Regions from separate parts of the Kluyvera sichuanensis genome, predicted to be linked through region 1. Evidence: predicted binding sites of a transcription regulator. Region 1 holds the regulator's gene; each other region holds the start of a gene.

Region 1 (7,983 bases):
CCCTTCGGCAGAGAGAACCACAGCCCCAGGATGGCAATAATGCCAAGGCCTGCCGTTGCCAGGAACGACATCCGCCAGCCGATGGTTTCACCAAGCCAGGTTGCCGCCGGCACCCCGCCGATATTGGCAATCGTCAACCCCATAAACATGGTCGCCACGGCGCTGGCCTGCTTATGCTTCGGCACCACGCTGGCGGCGACAACGGAACCCAGGCCGAAGAACGCGCCGTGGTTAAGGCTGGTAATAATCCGCGACAGCATCAGCGTGGTGTAGTCCGGCGCCATCGCCGACAATACGTTACCGAGGGTAAAAATCGCCATCAGGAAGATCAGGGCGTTACGGCGGGCACGATGTGAAAGCAGCAGCGTCATCAGCGGCGCACCAACCATCACCCCTACGGCATAGGCGCTGATCAGCATCCCGGCTGCGGGAATGGAGACGTCCACGCCTTTTGCGATCACCGGCAGGAGCCCCATTGGCGAGAATTCGGTAGTCCCGATGCCAAAGGCCCCGATGGCTAACGCCAGTAAGGGAAAGTTAATTTTCATGCAAATGCTCCGGTTGGCCGCACAACAGACGCGGCATGTCGATAATGGGCAAAAGCATGACATCAATCACATAAAAACAGAAGTGTACAAAACAGCAAAAGATTATTGCTAAACGGGTAACAATCAGACAGGAGGGAGCGGGCGCCCCCTCGCAGAGGAATTAATGCAGTACAGCAGTCAAACTTGCGGCAACGATCAGCGCAAGGGTAATGACGGTGGTGGTGAGTGACATCTTAAGTTCGGTACTCATCAACTTTTCTCCTTTTTATCGCTACAGCAAAACTGAGCTAACTCATTTTTGCACAGTATTGCGCAAAAATCTTCACAGATTTAGCAGGATGTTGGTTTTTACTCTTCCACTTTGCGTCAGGATAAGTCAAAATTCGACGCTTATTTATAAGCGTACCGGCCATTGACCCCCTCCTGTCGTCCTGTATCGTTTTCCCGGCGAATCGCAATCCACAAAATTGCGTCAGGGTGTGTGAAGGCAAACGTTTTCCTTTCGATTTTATCAGGGGCAGGCCAGGGTCTGGAGTGAGATGGAATGGCAACTATTAAAGATGTAGCGAAGCGCGCAAACGTTTCCACTACAACCGTATCACATGTAATTAACAAAACGCGTTTTGTCGCCGAGGAGACGCGTGAAGCCGTTTGGGCGGCGATCAAAGAGTTGCACTACTCTCCGAGCGCCGTTGCCCGCAGCCTGAAGGTGAACCACACCAAATCGATTGGTTTGCTGGCAACCAGCAGCGAAGCGGCCTACTTTGCCGAAATTATCGAAGCCGTTGAGAAAAACTGCTTTGAGAAAGGTTATACCCTGATTCTGGGCAACGCCTGGAATAACCTGGAAAAACAGCGCGCCTACCTGTCGATGATGGCGCAAAAGCGCGTGGATGGCCTGCTGGTCATGTGCTCCGAGTATCCGGAATCCCTACTGACGATGCTCGAAGAGTACCGTCACATTCCGATGGTGGTGATGGACTGGGGCGAGGCTAAAGCAGACTTCACCGACTCGGTCATCGATAACGCCTTTGAAGGCGGCTATACCGCCGGTCGTTACCTGGTTGAGCGTGGTCATCGCGATATCGGTGTGATCCCAGGTCCACTGGAGCGCAACACCGGCGCGGGCCGTCTGGCCGGCTTTATGAAAGCGATGGAAGAAGCGCAGATCAACGTACCGAAGAACTGGATTGTGCAGGGTGACTTCGAGCCCGAATCTGGTTATCGCGCAATGCAGCAGATCCTGTCGCAGCAGCCGCGCCCTACTGCTATCTTCTGCGGTGGTGACATCATGGCGATGGGCGCACTGTGCGCCGCAGATGAAATGGGTCTGCGCGTGCCGCAGGACATTTCGCTGATCGGTTATGATAACGTGCGCAACTCGCGTTTCTTCACCCCGGCGTTGACGACCATTCACCAGCCGAAAGATTCGCTTGGTGAGACGGCGTTTAACATGCTGATGGACCGTATCGTCAGCAAACGCGAGACCTCGCAGTCGATTGAAGTGCATCCGCGTCTTATCGAACGTCGCTCCGTGGCCGACGGCCCGTTCCGCGACTACCGCCGCTAAGCATTACCCACGGACACCCTACTCGGGTGTCCGCAGCCACTCTTCATTTAGCGTCTCGCTATCCCCCAGATATTCCAGCAGCCAGCTTAAAGCCGGCGACGCTTCGCTTTGCTGCCAGGTCAGGCAACAGGCGGCATCCGGGAACGGGTTTTCAAGCTGTAGCGCCACCCATGCCCCGCTTTCCAACCACGGTTGCGCCAGATGCCCCGGCACCATCGCCGCGCAAAGCCCCGCCGAGATACAGGTTTCCGATGAGGCCCAGTCCGGCACCACCACGCGCTTCTGGTTATCGAGCAGCCAGGTTGTTCGCTTTGGCAGCGATCGCGAAGTATCTTCGCGCACCAGTGACGGCCAGTTGCGCAACACATCATCACTGAGCGGGCCTTCCATCTGCGCCAGCGGATGGGTACTCGCCACTACGCAGTGCCAGTTGAGCATCCCCATATCACGAAACGCGAAACGGCCACCAACCGGAATCGCCTGAGTGGCACCAATCGCCAGCTCCACGCGACCATCGGCCAGCGCATCCCAGACGCCATTAAACACTTCCTGATAAACAATCAGTTCCACGTCGCTAAAGTGGCGATAGAAATCGACAATCAACTGCCGGGTTCGCTGCGGTTTCACGATATTATCGACGGCAATCGCCAACTGCCCTCGCCAGCCGTTAGCAATTTGCTGGCACTGTTGGCGAGTGATCTGCATTTTTTTGATAACAGAGCGCCCCTCCTTCAAAAACCATGCGCCAGCGGGAGTAAGCTCAACGTCGCGATGGCGCCGTTCGAACAGGGGAACTGCCAGCCACTCTTCCAGCTGGCGTACCGTATAGCTGACCGCAGAAGGCACGCGGTGCAGTTCCTGAGCCGCGGCGCTAAAGCTACCGTTGCGCGCCACCGCATCAACCACTTCCAGTGAATATTCAGACCACATTTTCTGCCTGCAAAATTTTTGAATGCATGACGCAAATATTAGCGTTTCACAAGCCGTTATGCACTCTCTACACTCAGCGGCATCGTTTATTCATGATAAAAAGGGCGAAATTAATGCAACCTGGGAAAGGATTTTTAGTCTGGCTCGCGGGGCTGAGCGTATTGGGCTTTCTGGCTACCGATATGTATCTCCCTGCCTTTGCCGCCATTCAGGAAGACCTGCAAACGCCGGCATCAGCCGTCAGCGCGAGTCTTAGCCTGTTTCTGGCCGGTTTTGCCGTCGCGCAACTCCTCTGGGGGCCGCTGTCAGACCGCTACGGGCGCAAACCGATTCTGCTGTCCGGGTTAACCATTTTCGCTATTGGCTGCATTGGCATGCTGTGGGTGCGCGATGGCACCACGCTGCTGGTCCTGCGTTTTGTGCAGGCCGTCGGCGTTTGCGCTGCGGCGGTGACCTGGCAGGCAATGGTCACCGACTACTATCCAGCTCAGCGCACCAACCGCATTTTTGCCACTATCATGCCGCTGGTTGGGCTCTCTCCGGCGCTCGCCCCGCTGCTGGGTAGCTGGCTGCTGGCGCACTTTGACTGGCAGGCCATCTTCGCCACGCTGTTTATTATCACCCTGGTGCTGATGCTCCCGGCGTTCCGCCTCAAGCCTGCGCACAAAAAAAATGCCACTAGCGAAGAAAAGCTGACCTTTATGCGCCTGCTGCGCAGTAAAGACTATCGCGGCAACGTGCTGATTTACGCCGCCTGCTCGGCGAGCTTTTTCGCCTGGTTGACCGGTTCACCGTTTATCCTGCATGAGATGGGCTACAGCCCAACGGTAATTGGTCTGAGCTATGTGCCGCAAACCATCGCCTTCCTGATTGGCGGCTACGGCTGTCGCGCCGCGCTGCAAAAATGGCGTGGTGCCCAGATGCTGCCGTGGCTGCTGGTTATCTACGCGCTGAGCGTGGTGGGTACCTGGGCCGTGGGTCTGGCAGAAAACGCCTCGTTGACCGCCCTGCTGATTCCGTTCTGCGTGATGGCCATTGCCAACGGCGCGATTTATCCGATCGTCGTCGCTCAGGCGCTGAAGCCATTCCCACAGGCAACAGGCCGTGCTGCGGCATTACAAAACACGCTGCAGTTAGGGCTCTGTTTCCTGGCAAGCCTTGCGGTATCCACATTGATTGCCACGCCGCTGCTGACCACCACCAGCGTGATGCTGGTGACCGTGCTGCTCGCAGGCGTCGGCTACTGGATGCAACTCGCCGCTCGTCGCGCTGAACGTGAAATAGAACACGCCACTTCTCACGCCTAAACATCACTCATATCAATATCCCAGGAAATGATTAGGGCGCTAAGATTTTTAGTTGAATCAACAAACTTAGCGTCCTATACTGGATCCGCATCACATAAATAATATAGATTGAACTTATTAAGCGGGAGCAGGATAGCTTCCCGTTGAACCATGGATTGGCTTTCGGCAAGGGATTCTTCCCTTCCTCTGTGCTACGTCGGATAGCAGGCTCACGAATTTCGTGAGATTTCTCACAAACCCAAAAAAAGCGTCTACGCTGTTTTAAGGTTCTGATCATCAGGTCGGGATGGAGAAGCTATGAGCTCATCGTGTATAGAAGAAGTTAGTGTACCGGATGACGACTGGTATCGTATTGTCAGCGAGCTGCTAGGCCGCGCAGGCATTGAAGTAAACGGCAATGCTCCCTGCGATATACAAGTCAGAAATCCTCGGTTGTTTAAACGTGTGTTACAAGAAGGTTCGCTGGGTCTTGGCGAAAGTTATATGGACGGTTGGTGGGAATGCGATCGTCTGGATATCTTCTTCGACAAGGTGCTGCGCGCCGGATTAGAAACGCAACTCCCTCACCATATTAAAGACACGCTTCGCATTGCCGGCGCGCGTCTGTTTAATCTGCAAAGCCGTCGTCGTGCCTGGCAGGTCGGTAAAGAACATTACGACCTGGGCAACGATCTCTTCAGCCGCATGCTCGACCCCTATATGCAATACTCCTGCGGTTACTGGAAAGATGCCCAGACGCTGGAAGAGGCGCAGCAGGCTAAGCTCGATCTCATCTGCCAAAAACTGCAGCTAAAACCCGGAATGCGCGTGCTGGACATCGGCTGCGGCTGGGGCGGTCTGGCAGCGTTTATGGCCAGAAACTACGACGTCACCGTCAAGGGCGTGACCATTTCAGCGGAACAGCAGAAAATGGCCCAGGCCCGCTGCGAGGGGCTGGACGTCGAGATCCTGCTGCAAGATTACCGCGACCTTAACGACCAGTTTGACCGTATTGTTTCCGTCGGGATGTTCGAGCACGTTGGTCCGAAAAACTATGACACCTATTTTTCCGTCGTCGACAAAAATCTGAAACCCGACGGACTGTTTTTACTGCACACTATCGGCTCGAAGAAAACAGACAATAATGTCGATCCCTGGATCAACAAATACATCTTTCCGAATGGCTGTTTACCCTCAGTACGCCAGATTGCGCACGCCAGCGAACCTCACTTTGTGATGGAAGACTGGCACAACTTTGGCGCTGACTACGATACGACGTTGATGGCATGGCATGAACGCTTCCTCGGCTGCTGGCCGGAAATCGCGGACAACTATTCTGAACGATTCAAACGCATGTTTAGCTACTATCTCAATGCCTGCGCGGGTGCTTTCCGCGCGCGAGATATTCAGCTCTGGCAGGTGATGTTCTCCCGCGGCGTCGAGAGCGGTTTGCGCGTCGCCCGCTAGTCACTTCACGTCTGCGCCGCACTGGCGCAGACGCTTTTATCCCCTTTCGCCGCTTCGGCAATAGCCAATGCAGCGGTCTATCCAGCGCAGCATCCCTTCCTGACGTTCAATCGCCCCTTCCAACACGATAAAATCGCCAAAACGATCGCTATCCAGCGGCGGCACCTGCGGATACTGTTCCATGGTTTTTTGCAGCACGTGAAGCCGCTCCAGGTGCTGCATCCGCTGATTTTCCAGCAGATGGATACGGGTAGTGAGATCCAGATAACTGGAAAAGTACATCCGCACCCGAAACACGTCCTTTGCCGTTTTCTCAATTGGCTCATCTTTATGCAGCCACTGCATCAGCGCCTGATGCCCGGCCTCGGTGATGCTGTACTTCTTCTTCTCCAGAATATCGCCGCTGATCTCAATATCGTAAGTCACCAGCCCCTCGTTAAACATGCTCTTCAGCTCGCCATAAATCTGGCTGTGTTTGGCATGCCAGAATTTGGCTAACTCATGGTTAAACGCTTTGCTGATGTCATATCCGGTCATCGCCGTCCGGTTTAACAAGCCAAGAATGGCATAGGTTAAAACTTTCATTGTGCCCTACCTGATGTTTTTCCCCGCTGAGTATACCACGCCGCGCCGTCATATCCGCTTTGATCAACATGTCAAAACAAACATGTAAACATTGACATGTTTATCAGTGTGGATTAGCGTCGTTAGCAGTTTGCTTTAACGTGTCAGCTTGTTAATAAAATATTGATTTAGTTAATGAACACCAAAATTACGGTTAAGGATGAAAAATGGATTACTCAAGGAAACGGTGGTGGATCCTCACCGCCAGCTGCTTTATCAACCTCTGCGTCGGGTCGATGTACGCCTGGAGCATTTTCGCCTCCCCGATGGCGGAGTACCTTTCCGGGCTGCACGGCAGCACAATCAGTTCGGCAAACCTGGCGATTGTGTTCGTAGTCTGTAACTCGGTCGGCCCCATCACCATGATTACCGGCGGTAAAATCAACGACACGCTGGGTCCGAAACTGGTGATTTTCATCGGCGGTCTGATGTTTGGCGGCGGCATGATCCTCTGCGGTTATGCCACCGAAGTCAGCCATCTGGTGTGGGCCTATGGCATCCTCACCGGCCTGGGCCTCGGTATGGTCTATGGGGCGACCATCAGTACCTCAATCAAGTTTTTCCCGGATAAACGCGGCTTCGTTGGCGGCATCACCACCGCGCTGTTTGGTATCAGTTCGGTTATTATCCCCCCCATTGCCGCGTGGATTACCGCTGAGGCGGGTATTCTCGCCGCCTTTAAAATTATTGGCCTGACCTTCGCGGTCATCGTCTGCGCCTGCGCTTTCGTGATGGAAAAATGCCCGGACGGCTTTACGCCGGCAGGCTGGCAAGCAGCGCAGGGCACAAAGCTGGGCGGTGTCTCCCCCGACAAAAACTGGCGGCAGATGCTGTGCACTCCCAACTTCTATCTGATGCTGGTCATGCTGACCTGCGGCGCCGTGGCCGGGCTGATGTGCATTTCACTCGCGTCACCGCTGGCCAGGTTGATGATAGGGATGTCAACCGCCGCCGCCACGCTCGCCGTCTCCGTACTGGCGCTGTTTAACGTGCTGGGGCGGGTGCTCGCCGGAGTCGTTTCCGACAAAATTGGCCGCATCAATACGCTGATGCTGGCCTGCATCCTTTCCCTGCCCGGCCTCTACTTGCTCTATCTAGCAGGCCCCGGCGACAACCTGCTGTTTTATGTTGGTATCTCAATCATCGGCCTGTGCTTCGGCGCGTTTATGGGCGTCTTTCCCGGTTTTACCGCCGATCAATTCGGCGCGCGCTTCAACAGCGTCAATTTCGGCATCATGTTTTGCGGCTTCGCCATCGCCGGCTACGTCGGCCCGACCATCATGAGCGCCACCTTCGCAAGCAGCCACAGCTACAAAGCCGCATTCCCCATCGGCATGGCCTTTAGCGTCGCCGCGCTGCTGTTGGCGCTTATCTTCCGCGCGACCAATAAACACGCACAGTTTCAGTAAGTTCTGGAGAACACACTATGTCTATCACCCGCAAATACCCACACCTCTGCCAGCCCATTAAAATTGGCAACGTCTATTTCCGTAACCGGATGTTCGGCGCACCGATGGGCGGCACCGACATCACTGCCGACTGCACCATCGGCCCGGCC
Region 2 (7,983 bases), 2.0 Mb from region 1:
GGTCAGCACCAGCGGCATCAGCGGCAGCTTGCGAAAGCGGCGATAGAGGCGTTTGTTGGCAAAGTAGAGCACCAGCGTAATCGCCAGGCACAGCACGCTCAGCTGAAAGTTACTCATGGCGCATCCGCTTCAGTTCGTAGCGATAAACCTTATCGACCACCCATGCGGTCGCCGCCAGCACCATCATCGTGCTCAGCGCAATCACCACAAAAATCCGCCAGCCGTCGACCATCAGCAATTGGGCATAGTTCACCACCGCCACCACTGCCGGCACAAAGAACAGCAGCATTTCCGCCAGCAGCCAGCGCGACCCGGCGCGAACCCATTTCAGCGGCACGATATGGCAGACAATCAGCGCCAACAGCAGCACCATGCCCACCAGATTAGCGGGCAGCGGCAGATGCCACCGGTTCACCAGATAGTCAGCAAACACAAACAGACCTGCGTACAGCACAACCTGCACCGGAACCTGAAGACGGTTTAAAACGGAGGGCACAACGCGCCCTAAGGCCTCAGCCATGGAGGGATGTCCAGAAAAAATGAGAGAGGCACAGTATAGTGAGACAACGATGATGACAAAAATGAATTAAACTCATCGGTAGCATAGTTAAGAGGCATAATCATGGACATCAGAACGCTGCGCTACTTTGTCGAAGTCGTTCGTCAGCAGAGCTTTACCCGCGCGGCGGAGAAGCTCTTCGTGACGCAACCCACCATCAGTAAGATGCTCAAAAATCTGGAAGATGAGCTGAACTGCACCCTGCTCATTCGCGACGGCCGTAAGCTGTTGATGACCGATACCGGGCAGGTGGTGTTCGATCGCGGGCTGGCTATCCTCGACGAATTTCGCCAGCTGGAGGCCGAGCTTAGCGACATTAACCATCTCAACAAAGGCGTGCTGCGCCTCGGTATTCCACCGATGGTTGGCATGCTGATGGCCGGGCCCATTAGCCTGTTTCGCCAGCGCTATCCCGGCGTGGAGCTGAAAATTTCCGAAGGCGGCGGCCTGACCGTGCAGCAGGCGGTAATGAACGGCGAGCTGGATCTGGCGATGACGGCGCTGCCGGTGGAAGAAGAGAGCGCACTGACTACCCGGCTCTTGTTCAGTCACCCCCTTTGCGTACTGGTGCCGCGCTCCGGCGACTGGCTGGAACAGACCTCGGTTTCACCACAGCAGCTCGCCGCGCATCCTTTGCTTATCTACAACGAAGATTTCGCCCTTAGCCGCCAGCTGATGCAGCTGTTTGCGCGTCATAACGTCAAGCCGCGCATTGCGGTGCGAAGCGGACAATGGGATTTTCTCGCCGCGATGGTGCAGGCGGGCGTTGGCGTGGCAATTTTGCCGGAGCCGATTTGCCGCAGGCTCGATGAGAAAACCCTGCGATGGCTGCCGCTGGAGAGCGATCTGCGCTGGCAGTTAGGGATGATTTGGCGCGAAGGGGTCTATTTGTCTCACAGCGCCCAGGCGTGGCTGAAGTGCTGCGAGGGGTTTAAGGTGCCGGAGTAGAAGTTTAGGCACGGTGCGCCCCCTCTCCCTTTTTAAGGGAGAGGGTTGGGGTGAGGGTTTATGCTCGGCGCCATCCCCTCACCCTAGCCCTCTCCCCATGGGGGAGAGGGAACTGATCGGCACACGCTTTATCCGTATTACGCATCTTCAATCAACAGCGCTTCCAGCAGGTCGAGGTCGTGCAGCAGTTTCTGCAAAGTCTCGTTGCTGATCTGGCGCGTCGCACGCAGGTGGTACAGCTCCCCGCGCTCGGAACGCAGCGCCGCCAGGCGGAAGCGGCGTTCAAGCTGCTCTTCCAGCATTGAGGTTTCTACATCGTTACGCCCATCGACGCGGCGACGCAGGTTACCAATCACGCGTGAACTGACCTCGGTCAGCAGTTGGTTATCGATATTCTCGGTGGTATCCGCGGCAAGACGCTCTTCCATTTTCTGGATGGCGACAATCGCCACGTCAGCCGTTGCGGCCCGCGCCAGGCGCTCTTCTTTACGCTGCTGGACGTTATCGCCCGACTCAATATGACGCAGCAGAATCGGCAGAGCGATCACCCCGACAAACAGCGAGAACAGAATCACGCCCGCAGCCAGGAAGATCAGCTCATAGCGCGCCGGGAAGGCGTCGCCTGAAGGCAGTAGCAGCGGGATGGAGAGCACACCGGCAAGGGTAATCGCCCCGCGCACACCGGCTACGGAGGAGATCAGCAGCTCGCGGGTGGTCCATGAACCAAACTCCATCGGTTTCTTTTTCAGGAAGCGCTGGCTCAGCTTGCGCATCGTCCACAGCCAGCCAAAACGCACCAGCATCAGCGCCGCGTAAATCAGGATGATATCGGTAAACAGCATCCAGGTTTCAACGTTCGGGTCGGCCTCTGCCGCTACCAGCGAGCTTTCGAGAATCTCTGGCAGTTGTAGACCCAACAGCAAGAACACCATGCCGTTAAACACAAACTCCAGCATCGCCCAGGTACTGTTGGCACGCAGGCGCATCGCCAGCGGCGCGGTGCGCATCACGCCGGAACGGGTGATGGTCATCCCGGCCGCTACCGCCGCGAGGATACCGGACACCCCGATATGTTCGGCGATCAGGTAAGAGGCGAACGGCAGAAGGAACAGCAGCACAATCTGCGTGGCGGGTTCATCACCGCCCCAGCGGCTGAGGAAGCGCATTGAGCGACCGTACGACCAGCTGACCACAAAGCCCGCCAGGATGCCGCCAATCGCCACTTTGAGGAATTCCACCGTGGCGCCACCGACGGTAAACACCATCGTGCCCATCGCTACCGCGACGGCAAACTTCAGCGACACCAGGCCAGAGGCGTCGTTCATCAGCGCCTCGCCCTGCAGAATCCCCATGATTTTTTTCGGGATGCGCCCTTCCCCGACAATCCCGGAGAGCGCCACGGCATCGGTCGGAGACAGCACGGCAGCCAGCGCAAAGGCTGGAATCAGCGGAATACCCGGCACAATCCAGTAGATCAGGAAGCCAATCCCCACTACCGTCACCAGCACTAACGCCAGCGCCAGCCCGAGGATCTCTCGCCCATGCTCAATAAACTCACGGGTCGGCGTTTTCCAGCCGTCGGCAAACAGCAGCGGCGGGATAAACAGAACGAGGAACAGTTCCGGGTCAAATTCAACGTGCAAACCAAACGTCGGCCACGCCAGCAGCGCGCCGATGGCGATTTGCATTAATGGAAGTGGGATCTGGAAGGGCATTACGCGCGTAACCACCCCGGAGAGCGAAACCACAAGGGTCATGATGAGTATGGTAAAGAATATTTCCATGCGTTCCCTGTTTACAGCGTTGTCTTATTATTCAAAACATGAAGCGTCGTGCTTCCGAGTTTACGTTACCCAGATTAACGCAAAAGGAAACGAGAGGTGGCTGAAAATAGAAAAAAAGTCCGGACGCGTAGCCCGGCCAAGCCACAAATAAAAAACCCGCCATCAGGCGGGTTTTTTGTACGGCAGTGGCGAGATTAAATCGCCCAACCGCCCGCATAGAACACCACCAGCGCCGCCGCAATAATCACGGTGCCGATGTTCAGCTTACGCCATTCGCCAGAAACCACGCGGCCAATCACCAGGGTCGCGAAGCCAATCATGATGCCGGTAACGATGTTACAGGTCAGCACGATCATCACAGCGGTGATAAGCCCGGACATCGCGTCAACAAAGTCGTTAAAGTCGATGCGCGCCACGTTGCTCAGCATCAGCAGGCCGACGTACATCAGCGCTGGTGCGGTGGCATAGCCTGGAACCAGGTAAGAGAGCGGAGAGAGGAACAGAATCAGCAGGAACAGGATGCCGACGGTGATCGCCGTTAAACCCGTTTTACCGCCTGCCGCCGTACCCGCTGCGGATTCGATATAGACCGCTGCCGGGGATGCGCCCACAACTGCCGAGAACACGCTGCTCAGGGAGTCAGTGGTCAGCGCTTTGCCGCCATTGATGATCTGGCCGTCTTTATCCAACAGGTTTGCCTGACCGGCTACCGCACGGATAGTCCCGGTGGCGTCAAACACCGCGGTCATCACCAGCGCCAGCACGCTTGGCAGCACAACCGGATTCAGCGCGCCCATAATATCAAGGCTGCCGATCAGCGAGTTGCCTTTGTCATCGCTCAGCGATGGCATGGCGAACACGCCGGAGAAGTGCACGTTTGGATCGAAAATCAGGCCGACGATGGAGACACCGATGATGGTCAGCAGAATGCCGCCCGGTACCTTCAGTTTCTCCAGACCGATGATCATCGCCAGACCGACCAGCGTCATAATGACCGGGAAGCTATCGAACTGACCCAGCGCAACCGGCAGGCCGTCCAGTGGGTTTTTCACTACCATGCCAACGCCGTTCGCGGCGATCAGCAGCAGGAACAGGCCGATACCAATGCCCGTACCGTGCGCAATGCCCTGCGGCAGATTGCGCAAAATCCAGCTACGGATACCGGAGGCAGAAATGATGGTAAACAGTACACCCATCAGGAATACCGCGCCCAGCGCAACCGGAATACTGATGTGCTGGCCCAGCACCAGGCTGAAAGCGGTGAAGGCGGTCAGTGAGATTGCACAGCCGATCGCCAGCGGCAGGTTTGCCCACAGGCCCATCACGATAGAACCGACACCGGCCACCAGGCAGGTCGCCACAAAGACCGCTGCCGGTGGGAAACCGGCTTTACCCAGCATGCCCGGCACCACGATCACCGAGTAAACCATCGCCAGGAAGGTAGTGAGACCGGCGACAATCTCCTGACGAACGGAGCTACCACGTGCAGAAATTTTAAACCAGGCGTCTAACGAACCGCCGGTACGCGCTGAAGGCGTAGACATAGAAAACATCCCCTGAGAGTTTTTATCATTCGTTCGTCTGCGTGGTGGAACATCCACTTCCAGCTAAGCGTCATCTCCATGTGCTACTTGCGGCAATAGGGGAGCCACAAAAAAGCAAACGATTAACTCCGCGCAGACAAAACGATATTCGGAATTCCTTACCCTCGGCGTGTGCGAGATAAGGTTGGCCCGCTCATTTTCGGCGTAAGATGCGTCCGAAATTTGAAGGCAAACGATTATCTGGCTTTTATGCCCCTTTTTTCAACAGAAGTTTGCCCTGGTTTATGAAAATTAACGAATGCCGATGAAGAATTGCTCAACCCATGCGCAAACGTTATCGTCCATGCGCAATCCGGCAACATTTCTATGGCAAAAATGTCGCAATTTTCCGGAGAGGAATGCATAAGGATTATTCTTCTTCCAGCAAACGCGCCCCGGTCCCTTCTTCCCCCAGTTTATCGCCGGGGTTACGCAGCGGGCAGTCGCGCAACGACATACAGCCGCAGCCGATGCAGCCGTCAAGCTGGTCACGCAGCGCCTCCATGGCGTGAATGCGTTTATCCAGCTCTTCGCGCCACTGGGTAGTGAGATGCTTCCAGTCTTTTGGCCCGAGGGTATGGTTTTCCGGCAGCACGCTGAACGAGTCGCCGATAGTCGCCAGCGGAATGCCGAGGCGCTGGGCAATTTTAATGATCGCCACATAGCGCAGCACGTCGCGCTTATAGCGCCGCTGATTGCCACTGTTGCGTGTGCTGTGGATCAGCCCTTTGCTTTCATAAAAATGTAACGCAGAGACCGCAACCCCAGTTCGTTTCGCTACTTCGCCGGGTGATAACAGCGTTTTTATGCGCGTCGTCTTTTTTTCCATAATCCGCTTTACCTCAAGTTAACTTGAGGAATTATACTCGCCGACAGAACAGAAATCGACGCAAAAATAGACAACGGGGAGAGCCTTATGTCCCATCGGGAAATTATTCAAACGCTAATTGAATGGATAGATGAACATATCGATCAACCGCTTAATATCGACATCGTGGCCCGTAAGTCCGGCTACTCGAAGTGGTATCTGCAAAGAATGTTCCGCACCGTGATGCATCAGACGCTGGGTGACTACATCCGCCAGCGACGCCTGCTGCTTGCCGCAGAGGCGCTACGCACCACCCAGCGGCCTATCTTTGATATCGCCATGGATCTCGGCTACGTTTCGCAACAGACCTTCTCACGCGTATTCCGCCGCGAGTTTGACCGCACGCCGACGGACTACCGCCACCAGATCTCCGCTTAATCCGCATTCAGGCTGCTGCACCGCGTGTGGCGGCCTTACCCATGCTTACAGGATGGTTATTGGATTGACAAAAATCCTGCGTTTACCTCTGGTGAATAAAACAACAAACGTGATATAGTTCACATAACGAGATGAAACAGAAACACTGTTTCACTCAATTTGTGAATGCCTTCAGATAGCCAGAGCGCCCAGTGCCTCATTACACAAGTGCTGTCAGGGCAGCTTGTTGTTTATCTCTGAGGAAAAGGTCCCATGCTTTCACTTACCGCAGGCGTTACGCTGTTACGCTGGCCGTTAACCAGCGCCGTGCTGATGTTCGTTGCTAGTACCCTGAAAATCAAACTCCGTAAAGCCGACTACATCGGCCTGGGCGCTATTTGCAGCATGCTGGGTCTTGCGGCCGCCTGCTGGTTTGCCACCAGCCTGTTAGGGATTACTCTGGTCGAGATTTCCACTATCTTTAACAATATCAAAGATGTGATGGTTGAAGTGATGAGCCAGACGCCGCCAGAATGGCCGGTCGCGCTCTATTAATTGCAGAAAACCCCGCCACGGCGGGGTTTTTTATTGTCTGAATGCGGCTATTCCCCGTCTAAGGCCAACGCAATACGCCGGGCCGCTTTTTTAAGTTTGTCCTGCCACTCCCCCACGTTGCTTTGCGCAAAATGTTGAGTCGATGAGACCAGCGCCAGCGCGGCGCAGTGCTCTTTTGGCGCAAAACGCAGCGGCACCGACAGCGATGACACCCCCGCCGCCAACTCTTCATCCGCCCGGTAGCACCCCGCTTTGCGAATTTGCAGCATCCGTTTCAGGAACGCCTCTTCCGTGTCGCCTAATCCTGCCCTCAGCACCTCTTCACGAAAGCGTTCGTACAGCCCACGCTGCTGCTTCGAGGTTTGGTTGGCGATAACCACTTTTGGCGCGCTGCCGGAAAACATCGGGCGCGGACGGCCTCGGCCGTAAATCAACGCAATGTCCTGAGTCGAGGACTCGTGATGCAGGTCGAGAAACACATCGCCATCAAGCCTGGAGAGCGTGCAATGACAACCCGTCTGCTTCACTAGCTCACGCATCTGCGGGATGCTGGCTGCCAGCAGCGGGTCGGTGCTGCGGATGACATAATCCAGCAGGGTGATGCGTGGCCCCAGCGCATAATAGCCACCGTTAAAGCGCTGCAGCAGGCCAGTGTGCATCAGCTCTTTCAGGTAGCGATAGCCGGTGGGCGTGGAGCATCCCAGCGCTTCCACGATACGGTCGGCTTCCCACACGGGGCGTTCTGCAGTGAACAGGTCAAGTACCGACAGCATCCGATTCAGGCTGGTCATTATGTCTCTCCATGGCACAAAATGTGCATTGTAGCCGTTGCCATCGATGCTAACCAGATAGCGGCCTCCGACGGCCTGAAAAAGCCATACTCCTGCCAGGTTTTTTAGCCATCTTCTACTAAAATTGACGGATGCGCCTTGCGGAGTGCCGCACCATGAACGCCATCCCTTTTCATCGCCTCATTACCGTCTGTTTAAGCGCCCTGCTGCTGTCCACCCCGGCTTATGCCGCCCCCAAACCGGATGAACAAAGCGATGCGCTGGAAGTGAATATCGAAAGCATCATGCAGCCGTGGAAAGGCGACCTGCCCGGCATGCTTGACCGTCGCGTGATTCGCGTTTTAACCACTTACAGTAAAACCTTCTTTTTTATCGACAAAGGACAGCAGCGCGGCGCGACGCACGATATTTTCGCCGCCTTTGAGCGCAGCCTGAACGCACAGCTAGCAAAGGATAAGAAGCTTAAGCAGAAGCATCTGAAGGTGCGGATTATTTTTGTGCCGGTGACCCGCGATAACCTGTTTACCGCGCTCAACGA
Region 3 (7,983 bases), 1.5 Mb from region 1:
GCACCACCGCCGTGGTATCCGACTCGTCCGTGCTAAGAATTGGGGCATAGTGACTCGATTTCGATTCATGTGGTTGTTTTTTCCAGCCCTGGTACCGGGAGTTCGATGCGAAAACAGACGTTGCCGTCCTGGGTGTCGAGAAGCTGTAGTTCGCCGTGCATTTTCCGAACGGAGTCGCGTGCAAGGCTCAATCCCAGGCCGCTTCCCTTCACCGCACCTTTGCGCTGATGGCTCCCCTGAAAGAAAGGCTCGAAAATCATTAATTTTTCGCTATCCGGGATCGGCGTTCCGGTATTGATAACGTCTATGGCTATCCGCGAACCGTCCCGATGGCTGCGGAGATAAATGTTACCGGATTCAGTGCCATAGTGCACCGCATTCGAGTAGAGATTATCCAGCGCATTCAGCAGAAGAGTCGGTTCCGCCAGGCAAGCCGGTGCCTGCAGGTCGACCAGCGTGTGCATCAGTTTAGCCCTTGCCGGCAAACTGTGCGCAGAAACCACCAGCTCTACTAGCGGTGCCAGCGCGACGTACTCCATGCGCACGGCGGTTTCACTGAGTTTACGGTTGTAGTCCAGCAGCTGTTCAATCAGGGTTTGTAGATTGCGGCTACTGCTGTCGAGAATATCCACCACCTCTTTTTGCTCCGCCGTCAGCGACCCCACCACCTGGTCGGCTAACAGTTCGGTACCCTCACGCATGCTGGCGAGCGGCGTTTTCAGTTCATGGGAAAGATGGCGCAGGAATTGGTGACGCTGCGACTCCAGCCAGGAAAGCCGGTCGCTAAGCCAGATAATTCGCTGCCCGACGGAGCGCAGCTCGCGGGGGCCACGGAACATCACCTCACCGTCCAGCGTCTGCCCTTCGCCCAGCCGGTTAATCATGCTCTCGATGCCCTTCACCGGGCCGATAATCATACGGGTAAACAGCAGCACCATCGCCAGGCTGACCAGGAATAGCACCAATGCCTGCCAGCCAAAGAACTGGCCGCGTTCGGCAATCGCCTGCTGGAGCTGCTGCCCACGGGAGAAGACCACGGTACGGGTAGCTTGTACCAGCTCACCGTTAGCGGTGGAGAAGGCTTCAAGCTTCGCCACTGCCTGCTTTTCCGGGCCGCTGTTGGTGCACTGTAGAGCCGTCAGGTCGTGGAGATTCTGCCGCAGCCGCTGGTAAAGCGTGTCGTCCGGCAGCACGCCCGCGTGCGCCTCCAGCATATCGCTGTAGCGCTTACGTTGGCTCTGGTAAACCTTCGCCAGCGTCGGGTCATCCAACACGCAGTACTGGCGGTAGCTGCGCTCCATATCCAGCGCAACGTTCGCCATCGCTTCGCTACGTCGGGCATCCATCAGCGTGGTGCGGTTGGTCTGTTCGGCCTGCGCGCTGAGCATGTTGAGGCTCTGCCATGCCTGCCAGGCAAGCACCAGCAGCGGCAGCAGAATCAGCAGGAAAGCCAGCGTCACCAGTTGGCGAAGCGATCGTGGAGAGAGCGAGGGGCGTTTCAAAAGAGGTATCTCAGTAAATCAACGTACTGGAATGCTAACTGAGGATATCGATGAGGGAAAGGCCAGAAACAACAAAGCCGGGCAGAAGCCCGGCTTTGTTATGGAATAAGGCGGTGCCTAACTCAACGTTTCGCCCGATGGTTGATAAAGCTACGCTATTATCAGTTGCTGGACGGCAGGCACCTTGTTGTGCGTCATTCGAAGTTTATGTAGCACGTCCCGAAGGGGCTGACATAAGAAGGTGAATGAGCCACTGGTTAATATTATGCATGATGCGTGCCATAATACAAAACGATAAATTAACACAATGATAAATATAGAAAATATATTAAACAGGTCAGAAGAGTGGTGAAGGCCGCTTTTGGGCATTGTGTCGCTAATTAGCAACACCTATTGGTGCATAATAAAAATATCTTATAAATCATTAAATTAAATGTCTCCATTTAGCGACAGCGCAATACCACCAATGTCGGGGTTTCCCGACACACCTTCGCCGTACCGAATGTAGCCCAGCCGAGCAACGCGGCATTGGGGATGTGCAGAAACAAAAAAGCCCCTCACAAAGAGGGGCTTGATGCATTAAGCGTCTAACTTAACCAAGCTGCTTACGCGCATTGCGGAAAATACGCATCCACGGGCTGTCCTCGCCCCAGTTTTCCGGGTGCCAGGAGTTGGAAACCGTACGGAACACACGCTCCGGGTGCGGCATCATAATGGTGACGCGACCGCTTTCGTTGGTTACCGCGGTGATCCCATTAGGAGAACCGTTCGGGTTCGCCGGATAGGCTTCGGTGACTTTACCGAAGTTATCCACGAAGCGCAGCGCCACCAGCCCTTTGCTTTCCAGCTGAGCCAGATGCGCACCGTCGCGAACTTCCACATGACCTTCACCGTGAGAGACGGCGATTGGCATACGTGAACCTTCCATACCGGCAAGCAACAGCGATGGGCTGCTGGCGACTTCGACCAGGCTGAAGCGCGCTTCAAAACGGTCGGAGTGGTTACGCACAAAGCGCGGCCACAGGTCGCTGCCTGGGATCAGTTCATGCAGGTTAGACATCATCTGGCAGCCGTTACAGACGCCCAGTGCCAGGGTCTGTGGACGGTGGAAGAAGGTCGCAAACTCATCGCGAACGCGGTTGTTGAACAGAATGGATTTCGCCCAGCCTTCACCCGCGCCCAGCACGTCACCGTAGGAGAACCCGCCGCAGGCCACCAGCGCCTGGAAGTCCGCCAGACCGGTGCGCCCTGCCAGCAGGTCGCTCATGTGCACGTCGATGGCATCAAAGCCCGCACGGTGGAAGGCCGCCGCCATCTCAACGTGGGAGTTCACGCCCTGCTCGCGCAGTACCGCTACTTTCGGGCGCGCACCGGTAGAGATGTAAGGTGCTGCGACGTCGGCGGCGATATCAAAGGTGAGCTTCACATTGAGGCCCGGGTCGTTATCGTTGGCTTTCGCGTCGTGTTCCTGATCGGCACACTCTGGGTTATCGCGCAGGCGCTGCATCTGCCAGGTGGTTTCTGCCCACCACATACGCAGCGTAGTGCGGCTTTCACTGAATACCGGCTGGCCGTTGGCGGTCAGGGTGAAACGGTCACCTTCAACGGCTTTACCGAGGGAGTGCACGCAATCAGCCAGGCCGTTGGCCGCCAGAATCGCCTCTACCGCTTCACGGTCTGCAGCACGAATCTGAATCACCGCGCCCAACTCTTCGTTGAATAGCGCCGCCAGACGATCGTCGCCGAGGGTTGCCACGTCAGCTTCCACGCCGCAGTGACCGGCAAAGGCCATTTCAGCCAGGGTAACCAGCAGGCCACCGTCGGAACGGTCGTGATAGGCCAGCAGCTTACGCTGTGCAACCAGTGCCTGAATCGCCTCGTAGAAGCCTTTCAGCTGTTCCACGTCACGGACGTCGGCTGGCTTATCGCCCAATTGACGGTAAACCTGCGCCAGTGCGGTGGCGCCCAGCGCGTTATGACCCTTACCGAGGTCAATCAGCAGCAGAGCGTTATCTTCGGTTACCAGCTGCGGCGTGATGGTGTGGCGCACGTCTTCAACGCGAGCAAAGGCGGAAATCACCAGCGACAGCGGCGAGGTCATCTCGCGCTGCTCGTTGCCTTCCTGCCAGCGGGTTTTCATCGACATGGAGTCTTTACCCACCGGAATAGTCAGGCCCAGCTGCGGGCACATCTCTTCGCCGATCGCTTTCACCGCTTCGTACAGACCAGCATCTTCGCCAGGGTGACCTGCAGCTGACATCCAGTTTGCCGAGAGCTTAATGTGTTTGATGTTACCAATCTGGGTTGCGGCAATGTTGGTCAGTGCTTCGCCTACTGCCAGACGGGCGGAGGCAGCAAAGTCCAGCAGCGCAACCGGCGCTCGTTCGCCGATAGACATCGCTTCGCCGTAGTAGCTGTCGAGGCTAGCGGTGGTCACCGCGCAGTTCGCTACCGGGATCTGCCATGGGCCAACCATCTGGTCGCGCGCGACCATACCGGTCACCGTACGGTCACCGATGGTCACGAGGAAGGTTTTCTCCGCCACGGTTGGCAGATGCAGTACACGGTTCACCGCGTCGGCCAGCGTGATGTGTTCACGGGCAAGCGCTTCACCTTTCGCTTTCAGCGTCTGCACGTCACGAGTCATCTTCGGCGTTTTGCCAAGCAGCACGTCCAGCGGCATGTCGATTGGCTGGTTGTCGAAGTGGCTGTCACTCAAGGTCAGATGCTTCTCTTCGGTGGCTTCGCCGATCACCGCGTACGGCGCACGTTCACGTTTGCACAGTTCGTCGAACAGCGGCAGCTGATCGGCGGCGACCGCCAGTACGTAGCGTTCCTGAGATTCGTTACACCAGATTTCCAGCGGGCTCATGCCCGGCTCATCGCTGAGGATGTCGCGCAGCTGGAATTTACCACCGCGCCCACCGTCGCTGACCAGTTCCGGCATGGCGTTAGACAGACCGCCCGCGCCCACGTCGTGGATAAACAGAATCGGGTTGGCATCGCCCAGCTGCCAGCAGCGGTCGATAACTTCCTGGCAGCGACGTTCCATTTCCGGGTTGTCGCGCTGTACGGAAGCGAAGTCGAGATCAGCATCGGACTGACCGGAAGCCATTGAAGAGGCAGCACCACCGCCCAGGCCAATGTTCATCGCCGGGCCGCCGAGGACGATCAGCTTCGCCCCTACCACGATCTCACCTTTCTGTACGTGATCGGCTCGGATGTTGCCGATCCCGCCTGCCAGCATGATCGGTTTGTGGTAACCGCGCAGCTCTTCGCCGTTGTGGCTGTTCACTTTTTCTTCGTAAGTACGGAAGTAGCCGGTCAGCGCCGGACGTCCAAATTCGTTGTTGAACGCCGCGCCGCCCAGCGGGCCATCGGTCATGATGTCCAGTGCGGTAACGATACGATCCGGCTTACCGAAATCTTCTTCCCACGGCTGTTCAAAGCCAGGAATACGCAGGTTAGACACGGAGAAGCCCACCAGCCCCGCTTTTGGTTTGGCACCGCGACCGGTTGCCCCTTCGTCGCGGATTTCACCGCCGGAGCCGGTTGCAGCGCCCGGCCATGGAGAAATTGCCGTCGGGTGGTTATGGGTTTCCACCTTCATCAGGATATGCGCAGGCTCCTGATGGAAATCGTAACGACCGGTTTTATGGTCGGCGAAGTAACGGCCCACTTCAGAGCCTTCCATCACCGCGGCGTTGTCTTTATAGGCAGACAGCACGTGATCCGGCGTGGTTTCGAAGGTGTTTTTGATCATCTTAAACAGCGACTTCGGCTGCTGTTTACCGTCGATAATCCAATCGGCGTTAAAAATCTTGTGACGGCAGTGCTCAGAGTTCGCTTGCGCGAACATGTAGAGCTCGATGTCGTTCGGGTTGCGGCCCAATTTAGTGAACGCATCCTGCAGGTAGTCAATTTCGTCGTCCGCCAGCGCCAGGCCAAGACGGATGTTGGCGTCGATCAGCGCCTGACGGCCCTGCCCCAGCAGATCCACGCTGGCAACCGGTGCCGGTTGATGATGGGCAAACAGTTTTTCGGCATCCTGCAGCGAGTCAAATACGCTCTCCATCATGCGGTCGTGCAGTTCGGCCGCCACGGCGCTTAGCTGTTCGGCGGTCAGGCTAGCGGCATCAACGTAGTACGCTACGCCGCGCTCAAGGCGCAGAACCTGCGAGAGGCCGCAGTTGTGGGCGATGTCGGTAGCTTTTGAAGACCAGGGGGAGATGGTGCCAGGGCGAGGGGTGACGAGCAGCAGTTTACCGGTAGGGTTATGGCTATTGAGGCTTGGACCATACTGCAACAGTCGCTCAAGTCGGGCTCGCTCTTCTTTATTAAGCGGCGCGTCCAGGTCGGCAAAATGGACATACTCGGCGTAAATGTTGCTTACCGGGAGGTTGGCTGCCTGAAACCGCGTCAGCAGTTTGTTAATACGAAATGCAGACAGTGCAGGCGAACCACGCAGAATTTCCATCATAAGTCTCTCGTCTTCTCAGCTTTCAGTGTGCGCAATGGGGGAGAACGGGCGCTATTATAGAGAATCCTGCGCCCCGACGAAACCGTTTGCGTCGAAATAAACACATCTCTTTTCTTTATCAATAGATGTGACACATATCTCGAATAAGTTGCCAACTGGCGCAATGTTAAGCAAAATGCCGCTCATTCTGTAACAAGGCTTTAGATTATCTGGAACAACTTCTAACAGCGCAGTGAATTAACCATTTGAAAAAACTAAAGATTAATTACCTGCTTATCGGCTTTGTGACGTTGCTGCTCGCAGCGGCGCTCTGGCCCTCTCTTCCCTGGTTTGGAAAACCAGAGAATCGCATCGCCGCTATCAAAGAGCGGGGGGAACTGCGCATCAGTACCGTGCAATCTCCGCTGACCTACACCGTCGTCAATAATAAGGACTACGGGCTCGATTATGAGCTCGCCCAGCAGTTCGCCGACTATCTGGGCGTAAAGCTGAAAGTGACGGTGCGACAGAACATCAGCCAGCTGTTTGACGATCTCGATAACGGCAGCGCCGACATGCTGGCCGCCGGTCTGGTCTATAACAGCGAGCGCGTAAAAAGCTACCAGGCGGGGCCGACTTACTATTCGGTATCACAACAGTTGGTGTATCGCGTTGGTAATACGCGTCCACGCAGCCTCAGCAGCGTCTCCGCAGACCAGCTCACCATTGCCCCAGGCCAGGTGGTCATCAGCGATCTGCAAAACCTGCAGGCAAACAAATACCCGGACCTCGGCTGGACCGTCGATGAGAAACGCAGCTCCGCCGACCTGATGCAGGCGGTGATCGACGGCAAGCTTGATTACACCATCGCCGATTCGGTGGCGATTGGTCTGTTTCAGCGCGTACACCCGGAGCTGGCGGTTGCCCTCGACGTGACCGACGAACAGCCGGTAACCTGGTTTAGCCTGCAGGACGACGACAATACGCTTTCCGCTGCAATGCTTGATTTCTTCGACAACATTAATGAAGACGGCACCCTTGCCCGCCTTGAAGAGAAGTATCTCGGCCACGGTGACGACTTCGACTATGTTGATACTCGCACCTTCCTGCGCGCGGTAGATAGCGTGCTGCCTGACCTGCAGCCGCTGTTTGAGAAGTACGCCAGCGAAATCGACTGGAAGCTGCTGGCGGCTATCTCTTATCAGGAGTCCCACTGGGATCCGCTTGCCACCTCGCCAACCGGGGTGCGTGGCCTGATGATGCTGACCAAAAACACCGCCCAGAGCCTGGGATTGAGCGACCGTACCGATGCCGAGCAGAGCATCAGCGGCGGGATGCGCTACCTGCAGGATATGATGAGTAAGGTACCGGACAGCGTGCCGCAAGAGGAGCGAATCTGGTTTGCGCTGGCGGCCTATAACATGGGCTACGCCCATATGCTGGATGCCCGCGCCCTCACCGCTAAACAGAAGGGTAACCCGGACAGCTGGGCCGACGTGAAGCAGCGACTGCCGTTACTCAGCCAGAAACAGTGGTACAGCAAACTCACCTACGGCTATGCCCGCGGGCATGAAGCCTATGCCTACGTCGAAAATATCCGTAAGTATCAGATAAGCCTGGTGGGGTATTTGCAGGAAAAAGAGAAAAAAGCAGAGGAAGAGATGGCGATAGCGCAAGCCTATCCTACCGTTTCGCCAAATGAGCTACAGCATAGTGAAAATGATACGGGGATATTTTCATTCCTGCGTCGAGGCGATCGCGATAACAGCGATACGCCGCTGCTGCGCTTCACCTCGAAAAACTAGCAGCCCTTTTCTGCCTGCCTTAACGCTTTTTTCTGCTGCCGCCGTTCGCGGAAGAAATCACTGAGCATCCCCGCGCACGTCTCAGCCAATACACCTTCGGTGATCTCAACGCGGTGGTTCATTCCTGGATGATGTAGCACGTCAATCAGCGACCCCGCCGCACCGGTTTTGGCATCACGAGCGCCGAAGACCAGATTGCCGATACGACTATGCACCA

The links. The regulator PurR, encoded in region 1, represses purine synthesis genes. The targets are predictions, from matches to a motif close to CANGCAAACGTTTGCNTG.
Region 2: a site for PurR is predicted at 5,061-5,078, ahead of AB2B48_RS19660 (NCS2 family permease). Genes of this name have one in related genera too.
Region 3: a site for PurR is predicted at 6,058-6,075, ahead of purL (phosphoribosylformylglycinamidine synthase). Genes of this name have one in related genera too.

What each region holds. Positions count from the first base shown of each region.
Region 1 covers NZ_CP162271.1:1,017,770-1,025,752, reverse strand. Annotated here, with positions in the region: gene AB2B48_RS05115 (MFS transporter) at 1-548, opposite strand, end outside; gene AB2B48_RS05110 (YnhF family membrane protein) at 709-798, opposite strand; gene purR (HTH-type transcriptional repressor PurR) at 1,093-2,118, shown strand; gene punR (DNA-binding transcriptional activator PunR) at 2,137-3,048, opposite strand; gene punC (purine nucleoside transporter PunC) at 3,162-4,355, shown strand; gene cfa (cyclopropane fatty acyl phospholipid synthase) at 4,653-5,801, shown strand; gene AB2B48_RS05085 (PadR family transcriptional regulator) at 5,838-6,386, opposite strand; gene AB2B48_RS05080 (OFA family MFS transporter) at 6,593-7,834, shown strand; gene AB2B48_RS05075 (FAD-dependent oxidoreductase) at 7,852-7,983, shown strand, end outside.
Region 2 covers NZ_CP162271.1:4,094,625-4,102,607, reverse strand. Annotated here, with positions in the region: gene AB2B48_RS19680 (LrgB family protein) at 1-117, opposite strand, end outside; gene AB2B48_RS19675 (CidA/LrgA family protein) at 110-520, opposite strand; gene AB2B48_RS19670 (LysR family transcriptional regulator) at 623-1,507, shown strand; gene AB2B48_RS19665 (Na+/H+ antiporter) at 1,645-3,291, opposite strand; gene AB2B48_RS19660 (NCS2 family permease) at 3,486-4,835, opposite strand; gene soxR (redox-sensitive transcriptional activator SoxR) at 5,245-5,703, opposite strand; gene soxS (superoxide response transcriptional regulator SoxS) at 5,791-6,120, shown strand; gene AB2B48_RS19645 (YjcB family protein) at 6,373-6,654, shown strand; gene AB2B48_RS19640 (IclR family transcriptional regulator) at 6,702-7,445, opposite strand; gene AB2B48_RS19635 (lytic transglycosylase F) at 7,601-7,983, shown strand, end outside.
Region 3 covers NZ_CP162271.1:2,508,265-2,516,247, forward strand. Annotated here, with positions in the region: gene qseG (two-component system QseEF-associated lipoprotein QseG) at 1-69, opposite strand, end outside; gene AB2B48_RS12250 (sensor histidine kinase) at 66-1,502, opposite strand; gene purL (phosphoribosylformylglycinamidine synthase) at 2,095-5,982, opposite strand; gene mltF (membrane-bound lytic murein transglycosylase MltF) at 6,228-7,766, shown strand; gene tadA (tRNA adenosine(34) deaminase TadA) at 7,763-7,983, opposite strand, start outside.